DNA from 2 places in the Enterobacter nematophilus genome. Region 1 is predicted to be linked to the other one. Evidence: predicted binding sites of a transcription regulator. Region 1 holds the regulator's gene; the other holds the start of a gene.
What was found. The regulator PhoB, encoded in region 1, activates phosphate uptake and scavenging genes when phosphate is short. The targets are predictions, from matches to a motif close to CTGTCATAAAACTGNCNNAT.

Region 2: phnC (phosphonate ABC transporter ATP-binding protein) is a predicted target of PhoB. The motif match lies at 2,851-2,870, and genes of this name have one in related genera.

What each region holds. Positions count from the first base shown of each region.
Region 1 is NZ_JAPKNE010000006.1:119,213-126,326, reverse strand. Features, by position in the region: gene proY (proline-specific permease ProY) at 1-611, opposite strand, end outside; gene brnQ (branched-chain amino acid transporter carrier protein BrnQ) at 693-2,012, opposite strand; gene phoR (phosphate regulon sensor histidine kinase PhoR) at 2,422-3,717, opposite strand; gene phoB (phosphate response regulator transcription factor PhoB) at 3,739-4,428, opposite strand; gene sbcD (exonuclease subunit SbcD) at 4,616-5,821, shown strand; gene sbcC (exonuclease subunit SbcC) at 5,818-7,114, shown strand, end outside.
Region 2 is NZ_JAPKNE010000010.1:4,774-11,887, reverse strand. Features, by position in the region: gene phnF (phosphonate metabolism transcriptional regulator PhnF) at 1-17, opposite strand, end outside; gene phnE (phosphonate ABC transporter, permease protein PhnE) at 38-817, opposite strand; gene phnD (phosphonate ABC transporter substrate-binding protein) at 935-1,951, opposite strand; gene phnC (phosphonate ABC transporter ATP-binding protein) at 1,975-2,763, opposite strand; gene yjdN (VOC family metalloprotein YjdN) at 2,900-3,337, opposite strand; gene OSH03_RS19380 (zinc ribbon domain-containing protein YjdM) at 3,418-3,753, opposite strand; gene crfC (clamp-binding protein CrfC) at 4,348-6,702, shown strand; gene OSH03_RS19370 (diguanylate cyclase regulator RdcB family protein) at 6,699-7,114, shown strand, end outside.

The sequences.
Region 1 (7,114 bases):
GACATAACCATCCCGAGCCAGCCGTTGCTGAAGAAGCCGCCGTTGCTCCAGAGGTTATGAATGCCGGTCGGCTGGCCGCCGTTGCCAATCCCCCAGATGATGATCCCGAAACCGGCCACAATCATGATGATGATGGTCGCGACCTTGAAGAAGGAGAACCAGAACTCCAGCTCGCCGAACACCTTCACGCTCATCAGGTTGACGGCGCAAATGAGCAACACCACGCTCAGCACCCAGATCCAGTGCGGCACCGCCGGGAACCAGACGCCCATGTAGATGCCGAATGCGGTTACGTCGGCAATCGCCACAATCAAAATTTCAAAGCAGTAGGTCCAGCCGGTGATAAACCCGGCCAGCGGGCCGAGGTTTTCCTGCGCGTAGCGGGAGAAGGAGCTGGCAGACGGGTTGTGAACCGACATTTCGCCGAGGGCGCGCATGATGATATACGCCGCCACGCCGCCGATGATGTACGCCAGCAGAACGCTTGGACCGGCCATTTTGATGGCATCTGCCGAGCCATAAAAAAGACCGGTGCCGATAGCAGAGCCCAGCGCCATAAAGCGGATGTGGCGCGTGCTCAATCCACGTTTAAGTTTGTTAGTGCTTTCCATTTAAATCTTGCCATTCAACACGAAAAAAACAAAAAACCACGGGGCCTTAAGCCCCGTGGTTAAACAGTTTGTTGCCGTTGATTAATGAGCGTTCGATGCGACCTGACGCCCTGCAGCACGATCCCAGATAACCGCCAGAACCAGTGCAACAACGGTAGGCATCAGCCAGGCCAGGCCCTGCTCGGACAGCGGCAGACGCTGTGTCCAGGCTGGCAGAATTTCAGCGAACGCTGATGCTTTAATCCCGTCAAGGATACCAAAAATCAGGCTGATAAACATGGCTGGCGCAATAATTCGTGAGGAGTTATGCCACCACGGACGGGTGAAGCTCAGCACCACCAGCACGATGCACGGCGGATAGATCGCCGTCAGCACCGGAATAGAGACCTGAATCAGGTGGCTCAGACCGAGGTTAGACACCGCCATGGAGAAGATGCCGAGGATAAACACCAGGGTACGGTAAGAGAGCGGCAGATACTGCGCAAAGAACTCTGCACAGGCGCAGGTCAGGCCAACCGCGGTTACCAGACACGCCAGGAAGATCAGCGCCGCCAGCAGCATGCTGCCCGCCCCACCGAAGGTGTGCTGAACGTAAGCGTGCAGGATAGCCGCACCGTTCGCGTTCTGATCGACCAGCATCGCGCTATCGGAGCCCAGGCGGAACAGCGCCAGATACAGCAGCGTCAAGCCCACACCGGCCATCAGGCCAGCCCAGATGGTATAGCGGGTCAGCAAACGCGCTTCGGTCACGCCGCGGGAACGCGCGGCGTTAACGATAACGATACCAAACACCATCGCGCCCAGCGTATCCATCGTCAGGTAGCCGTTCACAAAGCCGTTAGAAAACGCGGCGTTTTTATAGGCATCCATCGCGTCGCTAATCGGGCCGGCTGGCCAGATGATGGCCGCCACGGCCAGCACGATCAGCGCCACAATTTTCAGCGGCGCCAGGAAGTTACCGACCGTGTCCAGCAGCTTGCCCGGATAGAGGGAAACCAGAATAACGATGGCGAAATAAATCAGGCTGTAGATGAACAGCGGCATCGCGCCGTCGCCGGTCAGCGGGGCGATACCCACTTCGAAGGAAACGGTCGCGGTACGCGGGGTAGCAAACAGCGGACCAACGGCCAGATAGCAGACGGTTGCCAGCAGAACGCCAGCCACTTTGCCAATCGGGGTGCTGAGGCTATCCACGCCGCCACCGACTTTCGCCAGCGCGATAACGGTCAGTACCGGCAGACCCACGGCAGTAATCAGGAAACCAAACGCGGCGGTCCAGACGTGTTCACCCGCCTGTAAGCCAACCATTGGAGGGAAAATGATGTTGCCTGCGCCAACGAACAGCGCAAATGTCATAAAGCCCAGCGCGATAATGTCACGCGATTTTAAGTGATGGGTCATAAAACCTTACTGCCTGTGGATGTGGTGTTGAAAACGTTGAGATTTTCGATTTCCCTGACGGGACGATACAGCCGAAAATTTGCTCAATTTCAGCGGGAAATGCTCCCGTCCTGGCGTGGAGAAGAATAGTTTTTCGATTTACCACGCAAATACAGTCGGTCTGACAGTATCTGGGGGGCAATTTAAACGCTTATAACGTTTAAAGGCAAGGAGGGATCGCAAAACCAGAACAATATGCCAGTATGAAAACGCACACCAGAACAATGCGCTAATTATAGGAAAAACCCATGGCTAATCATGCGAACAAAAAACAGCCAACCGTATAAAATTCACACGCGTTTCGCTTGACTGCAAAGCAAACGGGCCAGCGATTGCTGACCCGTGGAAAGGTAAAATGACACGCCTGCCGTCAGGCGCTTTTTTTGGCAATTAATCGTTCCGGGATAACGAAACTGAAGCGGGTTCCCTTACCCAGGGTACTCTGGATATCAAGACGGCTTTCATGGTGATTCACCGCGTGTTTCACAATCGCCAGCCCCAGGCCGCTCCCCCCCGTCTGCCGCGATCGCGCTTTATCCACCCGGTAGAAGCGCTCGGTCAGGCGCGGAATATGCTCCGGGGCGATCCCCGGCCCGTTATCCTCCACGCTAAACTCGGCGCCTGCCGGCGTATGCTGCCAGCGCACCACGATATCCGTCCCTTCCGGCGTATGGTTTACCGCGTTGTACACCAGGTTGGAGATGGCGCTACGCAGTTCATCCTCGCTGCCCAGCACCTTCAGCGTATTGTCGACGTCAAAGGTCAGCTGATGTTTTTTATGGCTTAACGTCTGCGCTTCACGCTCGACGACGCGCAGCATCATGGGCACATCAATGGTGTCATTCAGCGCAAGCGACGGCGCCGCTTCAATCTTCGACAGCGTCAGCAGCTGCTTCACCAGCCCTTCCATACGGTGCGTTTGCTCGCGCATCGTATGCAGCGCTTTTTCACGCGGCGCGCCTTCCAGGGTTTGCTCCTGCATCATCTCCAGGTAGCCCTGCAGCACGGTCAACGGGGTGCGTAGCTCGTGGCTGACGTTGGCGAAGAAGTTACGACGCGCCCCTTCCAGCTGGTGCATCTGGGTCACGTCGCGCGCCACCATCAGCCACTGGCGATCGCTGTAGGGCATCACGCGGATTTCCAGATGGCGGCCGTTATTCAGCTTCAGATTGTGGGGACGGGTGAAATCACGCTTTTTAAGATACAGCGTGAACTCGGGATAGCGCAGAAGGTTGAGGATGTTCTGACCATTATCGTCCGGCCAGCGCAGGCCCAGCAGCTGTTGCGCAAGCCCGTTACACCAGAAAATAGTTCCTTCTTCTGTCGTCAGGATCACCGCATCCGGCAGCGACTCTGCGCCGCTGCGAAAGCGTTTGATCAGGCTTCCCAGCTCGCGACGGCGCTTTTTATTACGCATCTGCATCTGGTGCAGGCCGTACAGCAGCGGCTCCCAACTGCCGCTTCCCGGCGGCGGCGTCATACTGCGGTCAACCCACAGCCACCAGGAGAGACGAAGCAGGTTCCAGAAATGCCAGACTAACAGCCCGGTAACCGCCGCCAGCAGAAACCACGGCAGGTGCCCAATAATGGCCCCCAGAAGGAGGGCCGGAATACAGCATAAGATCAGTTCAAAGACGAGCCTTTTCCATGACAGACGTTCCAGCACGCGTCACACTCCTGTCATTGTTCAGAAACGGGTCGAGAAACGATAACCCGTGCCGCGGACCGTCTGTACCATGCGATCGTGGCCGCTCAGTTCCAGCGCTTTTCGCAGGCGGCGGATATGTACGTCAACCGTCCGGTCTTCGACATACACGTTAGTTCCCCAGACGTTATTCAGCAACTGCTCGCGGCTGTAAACGCGTTCCGGATGGGTCATAAAGAAGTGCAGGAGTTTAAATTCGGTAGGCCCCATGTCGAGGGGATTTTCGCCGGTCATCACGCGGTGTGACGTAGGATCAAGGCTCAGGCCCTGCATCTCAATCACCTCTTCCACCGCCATCGGCGAAATACGGCGCATGACGGCCTTAATGCGGGCAACCAGCTCTTTCGGAGAGAAAGGTTTAGTAATGTAATCGTCCGCGCCGGTCTCCAGACCGCGCACGCGATCCTCTTCCTCTCCGCGCGCCGTGAGCATCACAACCGGGATGTCGCGGGTCAGCGCTTCACGCTTCAGGTGTTTGATAAACTGCAGTCCGGAGCCGCCGGGCAACATCCAGTCAAGCAGAATCAGATCGGGCCAGGGTTCATTCAGCTGGTTCACCGCGCTGTCATAATCTTCCGCTTCAACCGGCTGGAAGCCATTTTGTTCGAGCACGAAGCACACCATTTCACGAATTGGAGCTTCATCTTCTACGACCAGAATACGTCTCGCCATACTTTGCCCTGTCTTATCTTATTTAAGTTACAAGTTTGTAATGCGGCGCCATTATGCGTCAGATTTATGACAGATTTATGAAAAACAGTACCACTATAAATGGCAAACTGTTGTTTTATTACAGCGGTTATTTTCCTCTCCCTGACAGTTTATAATCGCCCGCATCGTTTTTCGCCACGGATCTCCTATGCGCATACTTCACACCTCGGACTGGCATCTGGGTCAAAATTTTTACAGCAAAAGCCGTGCGGCTGAACATGAAGCGTTCCTGAACTGGCTTCTGGAAACGGCCCAGGCGCACGAGGTGGATGCCATTATTGTGGCGGGTGACATTTTCGATACCGGTTCGCCGCCGAGCTATGCGCGTGAATTGTATAACCGCTTCGTGGTGAACCTGCAGCAGACCGGCTGTCATCTGGTGATTGTCGCCGGTAACCATGACTCCGTCGCCACGCTCAATGAATCCCGCGATATCCTGGCGTTTCTCAATACCACCGTGGTCGCCAGCGCCGGGCACGCGCCGCAGATCCTGAAAAAACGCGACGGATCGCCGGGCGCGGTACTGTGTCCGATTCCCTTTTTACGCCCGCGGGACATCGTACAAAGCCAGGCGGGACTGTCGGGCGCGGAAAAGCAGCAGCATTTATTACAGGCCATCACCGACTATTATCACCAGCAGCACGCACAAGCCTGTGCCCTGCGCGGTGAACAGGCCATTCCGGTCATTGCCACCGGGCACCTCACCACCGTCGGGGCCAGCAAAAGTGACGCGGTCCGCGAGATCTATATCGGTACGCTTGATGCCTTTCCCGCGCAAAACTTCCCGCCCGCGGACTACATCGCGCTCGGGCACATTCACCGCGCCCAGGTCATCGGCGGCTGCGAGCATATCCGCTACTGCGGTTCCCCTATTTCGCTCAGCTTCGATGAAACCGGCAAAGCCAAATCCGTACATCTGGTGAGCTTTGATGAGGGCAAACTCAGCGCCGTCGAGACGCTGGAAGTGCCGGTCACCCAGCCGCTGGCGGTGCTGAAGGGCGATCTTGCCGCGATTACGGAACAGCTTGAGCAGTGGCGCGGCGCGGAGCTTAACCCGCCCGTCTGGCTGGATATTGAAATCACCACCGATGACTACCTGCACGATATGCAGCGGAAAATTCAGGCGCTGACCGAAGAGTTGCCGGTAGAGGTGTTGCTGGTGCGCCGCAGCCGCGAGCAGCGCGAGAAAATTCTGCTCGGCGCCCAGCGCGAAACGCTCAGCGAACTGCGGGTAGAGGAGGTATTTGAACGCCGCCTGTCGCAGGAAGAGATCGATGATGCGAAGCGCGTCAGGCTCAACGAGCTGTTCAGCCATACCCTGCACGCCCTCAATGACGAGGAAGAAAACGCATGAAAATTCTGAGCCTGCGCCTGAAAAATCTCAACTCCCTTAAGGGCGAGTGGAAAATTGACTTCACCGCGGAGCCTTTTGCCAGCAACGGCCTGTTTGCCATCACCGGCGCAACCGGCGCGGGTAAAACCACCCTGCTCGACGCCATCTGTCTGGCGCTCTACCACGAAACGCCGCGCCTGAATAAGGTCTCTCAGGCGCAAAACGACCTGATGACGCGCGATACCGCCGAGTGCCTGGCGGAAGTAGAGTTTGAGGTGAAAGGCGTCGCCTATCGCGCCTTCTGGAGCCAGAACCGGGCGCGCAACCAGCCGGACGGGAACTTGCAGGCACCGCGAGTGGAGCTGGCCCGCTGCGAGGACGGCAAGATTCTGGCCGACAAGGTCTCGGATAAGCTGGAGCAAACCGCGGCGCTCACCGGGCTGGACTACGGCCGCTTTACCCGCTCAATGCTGCTCTCGCAGGGGCAATTTGCCGCCTTCCTGAATGCCAAACCGGCCGATCGCGCAGAACTGCTGGAAGAACTCACCGGCACCGAAATCTACGGCCAGATTTCCGCGATGGTGTTTGAGAAACACAAAGCCGCCCGCAGCGTGCTGGAAAAATGCGAGGCGCAGGCGGCGGGCGTCGTGCTGCTCAGCGAAGAACAGCAGCAGCAGTTGCAGCAAAGTTTGCAGGCGCTTACTGACGAAGAGAAAACCCTGCTGGCCCAGCAGCAAAGCCAGCAGAAAGATTTTCAGTGGCTTACGCGCCATGACGAGCTCTTGCGGGAGCAGCAGCGCGTTACCGCCCTGCAGCAGCAGGCGCAACAGGCGCAGTCGAACGCGGCGCCGGAACTGGCAAAACTCCAGCTTGCCCAGCCCGCCGCCCAGCTCCGTCCGCTCTGGGAGCATCAGCAGGAGCAAACCGCACGTCTGACGCAAACCCAGCAGCGAATTAACGAAGTAAATACTCGCTTACAGGCCAAAACCGCACTGCGCGCGCGGATCCGCAATACCGCTCTGCGTACCCATGAGCGGCTACAGGCCGAACTGACGGCGCTGGCGCAGTGGCTGGCGGAGAACGAGCGTTATCGCCTGCTGGGCCAGGAAATTGCCGGCTGGCGCGCCCAGTTCTCACAGCTAAATCGCGACAAAAGTCAGCTCGCCGCGCTTGCTGCGCGGATGACAGAGCTTCGTCAGAAGCTGGCTGAGATGCCGGAAAATACGCTGACGCTGACGGCGGATGAGGTCAGCGCGGCCATGGAGCAGCAGTCCCGGTCCCGCACGCTGCGCCAGCAGCTGACGTCGCTGCATG
Region 2 (7,114 bases), on a different contig from region 1:
TGTCTGGATAAGTGCATACAAATCAAAGCCTCGCTTCTCAGATGAAGTGCTTACGCAAACGTTGAGAGAGGAAATCCAGCAGGCTGACGGTGACGATGATGAGCACCATCAGGGCGCAGGTTTGCTGGAACTGGAAACCGCGAATCGCTTCCCACAGGGTGACGCCAATCCCGCCTGCGCCCACCATGCCGACCACGGTGGCGGAGCGGACGTTGGACTCAAAGCGGTACAGGGAGTAGGAGATGAGCAGCGGCATCACCTGCGGCAGTACGCCGTAGAGGATCTCTTCGATTTTGTTGGCGCCCGTTGCGCGGATGCCTTCCACCGGGCCGGGCTCGATGGCTTCGACCGCCTCCGAGAGCAGCTTGGAGAGCACGCCGGTGGTGTGGATGAACAGCGCCATCACACCCGCGAACGGACCCAGGCCGACGGCCACCACGAACAGCATGGCGAACACCATTTCGTTGATGGCGCGGCAGGCGTCCATCAGGCGACGCATCGGCTGGTAAACCCACCACGGCACGATGTTTTCGGCGCTCATCAGGCCAAACGGAATGGAGAGAACGACGGCAAGGGCGGTGCCCCAGACGGCGATTTGCAGGGTAATGGCCATCTCGCTGAGATAATCCGACCACTGGCTGAAATCCGGCGGGAAGAAGTCGGCGGCGAAGGTGGCCATGTTGCCGGAATCTTTAAAGAGCAGCAGCGGATCCATCTCTGCGCCTTTCCAGGAGATAACCAGCACCGCGAGCAGGATGGCCCAGCTTATGAGCGAGAACCAGCTGCGCTTTGGCGGCGGGAGTGTGATGGTTTGCATGTTGACTCCTTTGGGTTTAGTCCCCTCTCCCTTGAGGGAGAGGGTTAGGGTGAGGGGGAAATGTGCGCGCTGATGCCCTCACCCCGACCCTCTCCCACAGGGAGAGGGAGAAAAGTGTTACTGCACCGCTTTATTCACGCTGGTCATCGCGCCGAGCGCGGCGGTCAGGCGGTCGAGGTCTTCCAGCTGCGCCTGGATTTCAGACACTTTGCTGGTCTTCTCCTCTTCCTTGAGCCCTTTGTTGTCCTTCACGGCCTGCATCTGCTTGAACAGCGCCAGCTGGCGAATCGGGACCAGCTGCAGGTCGCTGGACGCGCGGAACGGTGCCCAGCCCAGACGTTCCAGAACCGCTTTCTCTTCCGGCGTTTTGCCGTAGTTCATAAAGAAGTCGTAGACCTTGTCCTTGGTGCTTTCGGAGAGGTTTTTGCGCCAGACGATTGGGTCGCCGGGGATCAGCGGCGATTTCCAGATGACCTTCAGCTCTTTCAGCTTGTCCGGCGCGGAGGTCTTCAGCTTGTCGAGGTTTTCGGTGTTGTTGGTGGCAACGTCCACCTGCTTGTTCGCCACGGCCAGCGCATTGGTTTCGTGCCCGGCGTTCACCGTGCGCTTGAAGTCGCTGGCGGAGATGTTGTTTTTCGCGAAGACGTAGTAGCCAGGGACGAGGAAGCCGGAGGTGGAGTTTGGATCGCCGTTACCAAAGGTCAGCTCTTTGCGTTTGGCGATCATGTCGTTGAGGGTGTTGATCGGGCTGTCTTTGTTGACGATCAGCACGCTCCAGTAGCCCGGGGAGCCATCTGCCGCAACGGTCTGGGCAAAGACCTGGCCGTTGGCGCGGTCCACCGCTTCCATAGCGGAAAGGTTACCGTACCAGGCGATGTCCACTTTGTTGAAGCGCATCCCCTGAATGATGCCCGCGTAGTCCGGGGCGAAGAAGGCGTTCACTTTGATCCCCAGTTTGGTTTCCATATCTTTCAGGAACGGTTCCCACTGCGGCTTCAGGTTTTGCTGTGATTCCGTCGAAATAATGCCGAAATTCAGCGCTTTTTCCTGCTCTTCCGCATACGCCGGGCTTAACAGGGTGCTGATGCTGAACATGCTGGTAAAGGCCAGCGCGGCAACGGCTTTGTAGTTCATTTCCATTCCTCGTTATGGGGACGTTATGCAGCCTGCGCGCGTTCTTCGACGCGGTTTACGCTGCGGTAGAGATGATCAAAACGTTCGTTATCAAACTGGTGGCTTGCGCCATCAAAGAACACATGCCCCTGACGCAGGGCGACGATGCGCTCGCAGTAGCGCAGGGCGTAATCCACCTGATGCAGCGTGACCACCACGGTAATGCCGTCGTTCTGGTTGATGTCGCGCAGGGTTTCCATCACGATGCGCGCCGATTCCGGGTCCAGTGAGGCGATGGGCTCGTCGGCCAGAATGATTTGCGCTTTCTGCATCAGCGCGCGGGCGATGGCGACGCGCTGCTGTTGTCCACCGGACAGGGTGGAGACGCGCTGGTGGGCGAAGTGCGCCATGCCGACGCGGGTTAGCGCCTGCAAGGCTTCCTGCTTCTGGGATGGGGAGAACCAGCGCAGGCAGGTGCGCCAGAACGGGGTGCTGCCAAGCGCGCCAATCAGCACGTTCTCCAGCACCGTCAGGCGGTTCACCAGGTTGAACTGCTGGAAGATGTAGCCCGTCCGGGCGCGGCTTTTTCGGATATCGCTCGCCAGACGCCCCGCGCGCTGCACGGTGTTGCCCAGCAGCTCGACGTGGCTTTCCGGCGTTTTATCGCAGGTAATGAGGCCGCTTAAGTGACGTAAAAGGGTGGATTTCCCCGAGCCAGACGGCCCGAGAAGCGCCACCATTTCGCCCTGCTGGACGGTCAGATCAACGGCATGCAGCGCCTTGTTGTGATTGAAGGTCTTGCTCAGTTTCTCGACGCGGATGACGGTTTGCATGTGCTGGGCCTCACGATAAATGTGGCCTCATGCTGGCGCATCAATATGACATTTGGGTTAAGTGCAGGTTGCGGGAGTTTGAAGAGTTAAGGGGAGTTTGATGACAGGCGGAGGCAGACCGCCCACCGCCCGAAAACTAGTGCTGCTGCTTAACGACGTTTATCATCCACGGCACGCCGTATTTGTCGGTGACCTTACCGAAGCCGTGCGCCCAGAAGGTTTCCTGCCAGGCCATTTCGATATTGCCGCCGTCGGCAAGGTTGTCGAACCAGCGTTTGCCTTCCGACACATCCTGCGTGTCGAGCACCAGCGTGAAGCCCGCGTACTGCGCGCTGCTGCCCGGCGGCAGCCCGTCGCTCATCATGATATCGCTGCCCGCAATGCGAACGTTGGAGTGAGCGATAGCCGAATCCGGAAACTGCATGCCGGACGGACAGCCTTCTTCGCTGTTATCGCTTTTTGGCATTTCGCCGAAGGTGATTTTATAGAGGAGTTCTGCGCCAACGGCCTGCTGATAGAAGGCCGTAGCCTCTGCACAGTTGCCGGCGAAAGAGATGTAGGGACTTAACGGCATAATCTTTACCTCACGTAAGAAAAGCCCGTTAAGTGTAGTTCCCGAACGCCCGGTAAGCGAAGCGCCACCGGGCGGGTAAATCAGTTCTTTTTCACGAACTCGGATTTCAGCTTCATCGGACCGAAGCCGTCAATTTTGCAGTCGATATTATGATCGCCTTCCACCAGACGGATATTCTTCACTTTGGTGCCGATCTTCAGCATAGAAGAGCTGCCTTTCACCTTCAGATCTTTCACCACGGTGACGCTGTCGCCATCCGCCAGCAGATTACCGTTCGCATCTTTGACGACCAGCGCATCAGCGTCCTGCGCCGGCTCGGCATCATTCCATTCGTGTGCACATTCCGGGCAGATGAACATGCCATTATCTTCGTAGGTGTATTCAGAATTGCATTTTGGGCAGTGTGGGAGTTGCATATCGGTATCCTCAAAAAGTGTTAACGCGCTGGAAAGTGCCAGCTAAATGACGGCAGGGTGCCGAAAAAGGCGGCAAGTATAACGCAAATCCACACTTTTGTCGGTGCTATTGTGAATTTAAAAAACGCAGAAAATGTGTTGTGAGTGACACTTACTGTCAGTCAACTAAGCGATGCTAACGTCATTAACACGGTGGAAAGAGAAGTCGCTAAATATATCGAATATTTTATTGCGGCAAATTGCTACGCACCTTCATTTCGGATAAGGTGAAGCAACACATTGTTATTTATCTTCGATCTTTACTGCCATACATTTCTTATGGCGGCGGCCTATCCCTCTCTTTTTAGGTGGGTAAATAATGATGATATATCCTGAAGCTTCTTAAAATGGGCCAGGCTTTTTATCTTTTGGCTTTCAGGCCTTGAGGAGAGCTTTACACGCCATGCAGGGATAGCCATTTATTTCTGATTATCTTCAATCAGTTATATTTCGGTGAACATGTTTTCCACACGTGATCATATAAGCCTGAACATCATAATTAATACAAGTGGCTTAATAAAAGTAATAAATTTGCGTTAAGGAAAGGCTTTTATCATGCACACACAGACCATTTTTGAATTAAGTCAGGAAGCTGAACGTTTGTTACAGCTCGCCCTGCAAAATCTTGATACCCTGAAATCAATGCCGACAGCGATGCTGGAGAACACGACGGCCGCTATTACGGGTGAAAAGAACAACGTTCTGCCTTTGCATTTTAGTGCGCGAGGCGTCGAAGCACAGCAGGCAACGCTGAATAATGAATTACGCAAAATAACACGTCTGGAAATGGTTCTGGCTATCGTTGGCACGATGAAAGCGGGGAAATCGACCACCATTAATGCCATTGTGGGTACCGAAGTCTTGCCGAACCGCAACCGCCCAATGACGGCGCTTCCTACGCTTATCCGTCATACGCCAGGCCAGAAAGAGCCGGTGCTCCACTTCTCGCACGTCTCTCCTATTGATGATTTGATTCACCTGCTGCAGAAAAAGCTTGGCGATTACGATCGCGGCAAGCTGGCTCTGCATCTGGAAATTGATAAGGACATGAATACGCTGCTTGAACGCATTGAGAAAGGCGAGGCCTTTGAAAAGCATTATCTGGGTGCGCAGCCAATATTTCATTGCCTGAAAAGTCTCAATGACCTTGTGAGGCTCTCCCAGGCGCTGGGCGTGGCGTTTCCGTTCTCGGAATACGCGGCCATCGAACATATTCCGGTGATTGAAGTGGAGTTCGTGCATCTTGCGGGTCTCGATGCCCACCTCGGCCAGCTGACGCTGCTCGATACCCCCGGCCCCAATGAGGCCGGACAACCGCATCTGCAAAAAATGCTTAGCGAACAATTAGCCCGCGCGTCGGCGGTGCTGGCGGTGATGGATTATACCCAGCTTAAATCTATTTCTGATGAAGAGGTCCGCCAGGCTATTTCGGTTGCGGGGAAATCAGTGCCTCTGTATGCGCTGGTGAATAAATTCGACCAGAAGGATCGCAATAGCGACGATGAAGAGCAGGTCAGGGCGATGATCTCCGGTACCTTAATGAAAGGCAATATTTCGCCTGGCCAGATCTACCCTGTTTCCTCTATGTGGGCGTATCTGGCAAACCGCGCCCGCTACGAGATGAATGTCCGCGGACGCCTGCCGGATCATCAGGAGCAACCCTGGGTGCAGGATTTTGCCGAAGCCGCCCTCGGACGCCGCTGGCGTACGGCGGACCTGGACGATATAGACCATATCCGTCACGCAGCCGATTTGCTCTGGGAGGATTCGCTGTTTGAACAGCCGATACGCAAGCTGATTTACGCCGCCTATGCCAATGCCTCGCTATTCGCGCTGCGCTCGGCCTCGCATAAGCTGCTCAACTACGCGCAAAATGCCCGGGAGTATCTCGACTTCCGCTATCAGGGGCTGACGGTGGCCTTTGAGGCGCTGAAGCTGAACATCGCGCGTCTTGAAGAAGATATGGCGCTGCTGCAGACGCGCCAGAGCGCGGTGAGCGATGAGGTGAAACATGAAGTTGAGCAGGCGCTGAACGCGACCGCGGACTTTATGGAGGCCGAAAAAACGGCGCTTCATCAGGCAGTGGGCCAGGTGTTCAGCACTCAAAATATTCTTGATCTGGCAGGCATTGAGCGGCTGAATCGCCGCAGTGATGAACCGCAAGAGCGGGAACCGCTGGTTCTGGATGATGAAGGTCAGGCGCAGATCGTCCTGAGTAAAATTCGCTCCTCCTGTGAACTTATCATGCTGGATGCGCAGGCAAAAATCGCCCGGGAGCTGGCGTTACGCTTCGATCAGCTGGAATCTACGCTGGCGCGCTCGCTGAATGAAGCTATGCGCCCTATTGAAACGCGTATTAAAGAGCACCTGAGCCATGCCGGCTTCCGGGCGCGGATCAGCTTCCCGGCTTTTCAGGCTAACCAGCTTAACTTCAATACGCGGGCACTGTTTAACGATGCCATTGCGCAGGATAACCGGCCGGCAGGTCAGCCTTCCTCCGGGAGCAGTATGCGTGAAACCGTTTCGCGTTGGCTCAATAATCCGGGCTGGGGCTGGGATGATTATGTGGTCACGCGCACGCGCTATGTAATCGACATTGCGCAGCTGCATGACAAATTTAAGCAACATATTGATCAGTTTTGTGAACAAATACGTAAAGCTTTGTCCGCGCAGGTCGATGTCTCTGTTACGGCCGGAATGGCGACGTTCTTTGCAGAATTTTCGTTATGCCTGACCGGGTTACAGGAAAGCTTGCGTGATAGCCTCGCAGTGCGTCAACAAAATGAGCATTCAACCCGAGCGCTCAGCCAGCTGTTGAAGCAAAGCATTACGACTGCGACGTGGATTCAGGAAGATACCCGACTGTTACGCGATGACATTCAAACTCTATTCGCAGCAGAGCAACCATGACAACACAGCTACTGGACGGTCCCGGGCGGACGCTGGAGTGTATTCATCCCAAGTTTATGGTCGATCTTGTGCAGGGCGTGGATGCGGCGCGCCATCCCCGTCTGGGGCCGCAGCAGCTGCAGTTTCGTGAACGTTTGACTCAGGAGATCATGACGCATACCCGGCTGCGGCCCTGGGCGATGGCGGGAATGCTTAATGAGAACGCGGCCCTGCGCCTGGGGCTGGCGGAAAAGCTTGCAGGCATGCTGGATCCGGGCCATCTCGCGCTGACGCTGATGGCCGATAAGCTGATTGCACTGCGCCAGCCGGCTCACCTGCGCGCTCAGCCATCTCCCGGCCTGCTTGAACAGTATGCGGAGCTCTCTTCTCATTTTACCCAACGTGCCGCCTATAAAGAAAAGGCGCTGACCCA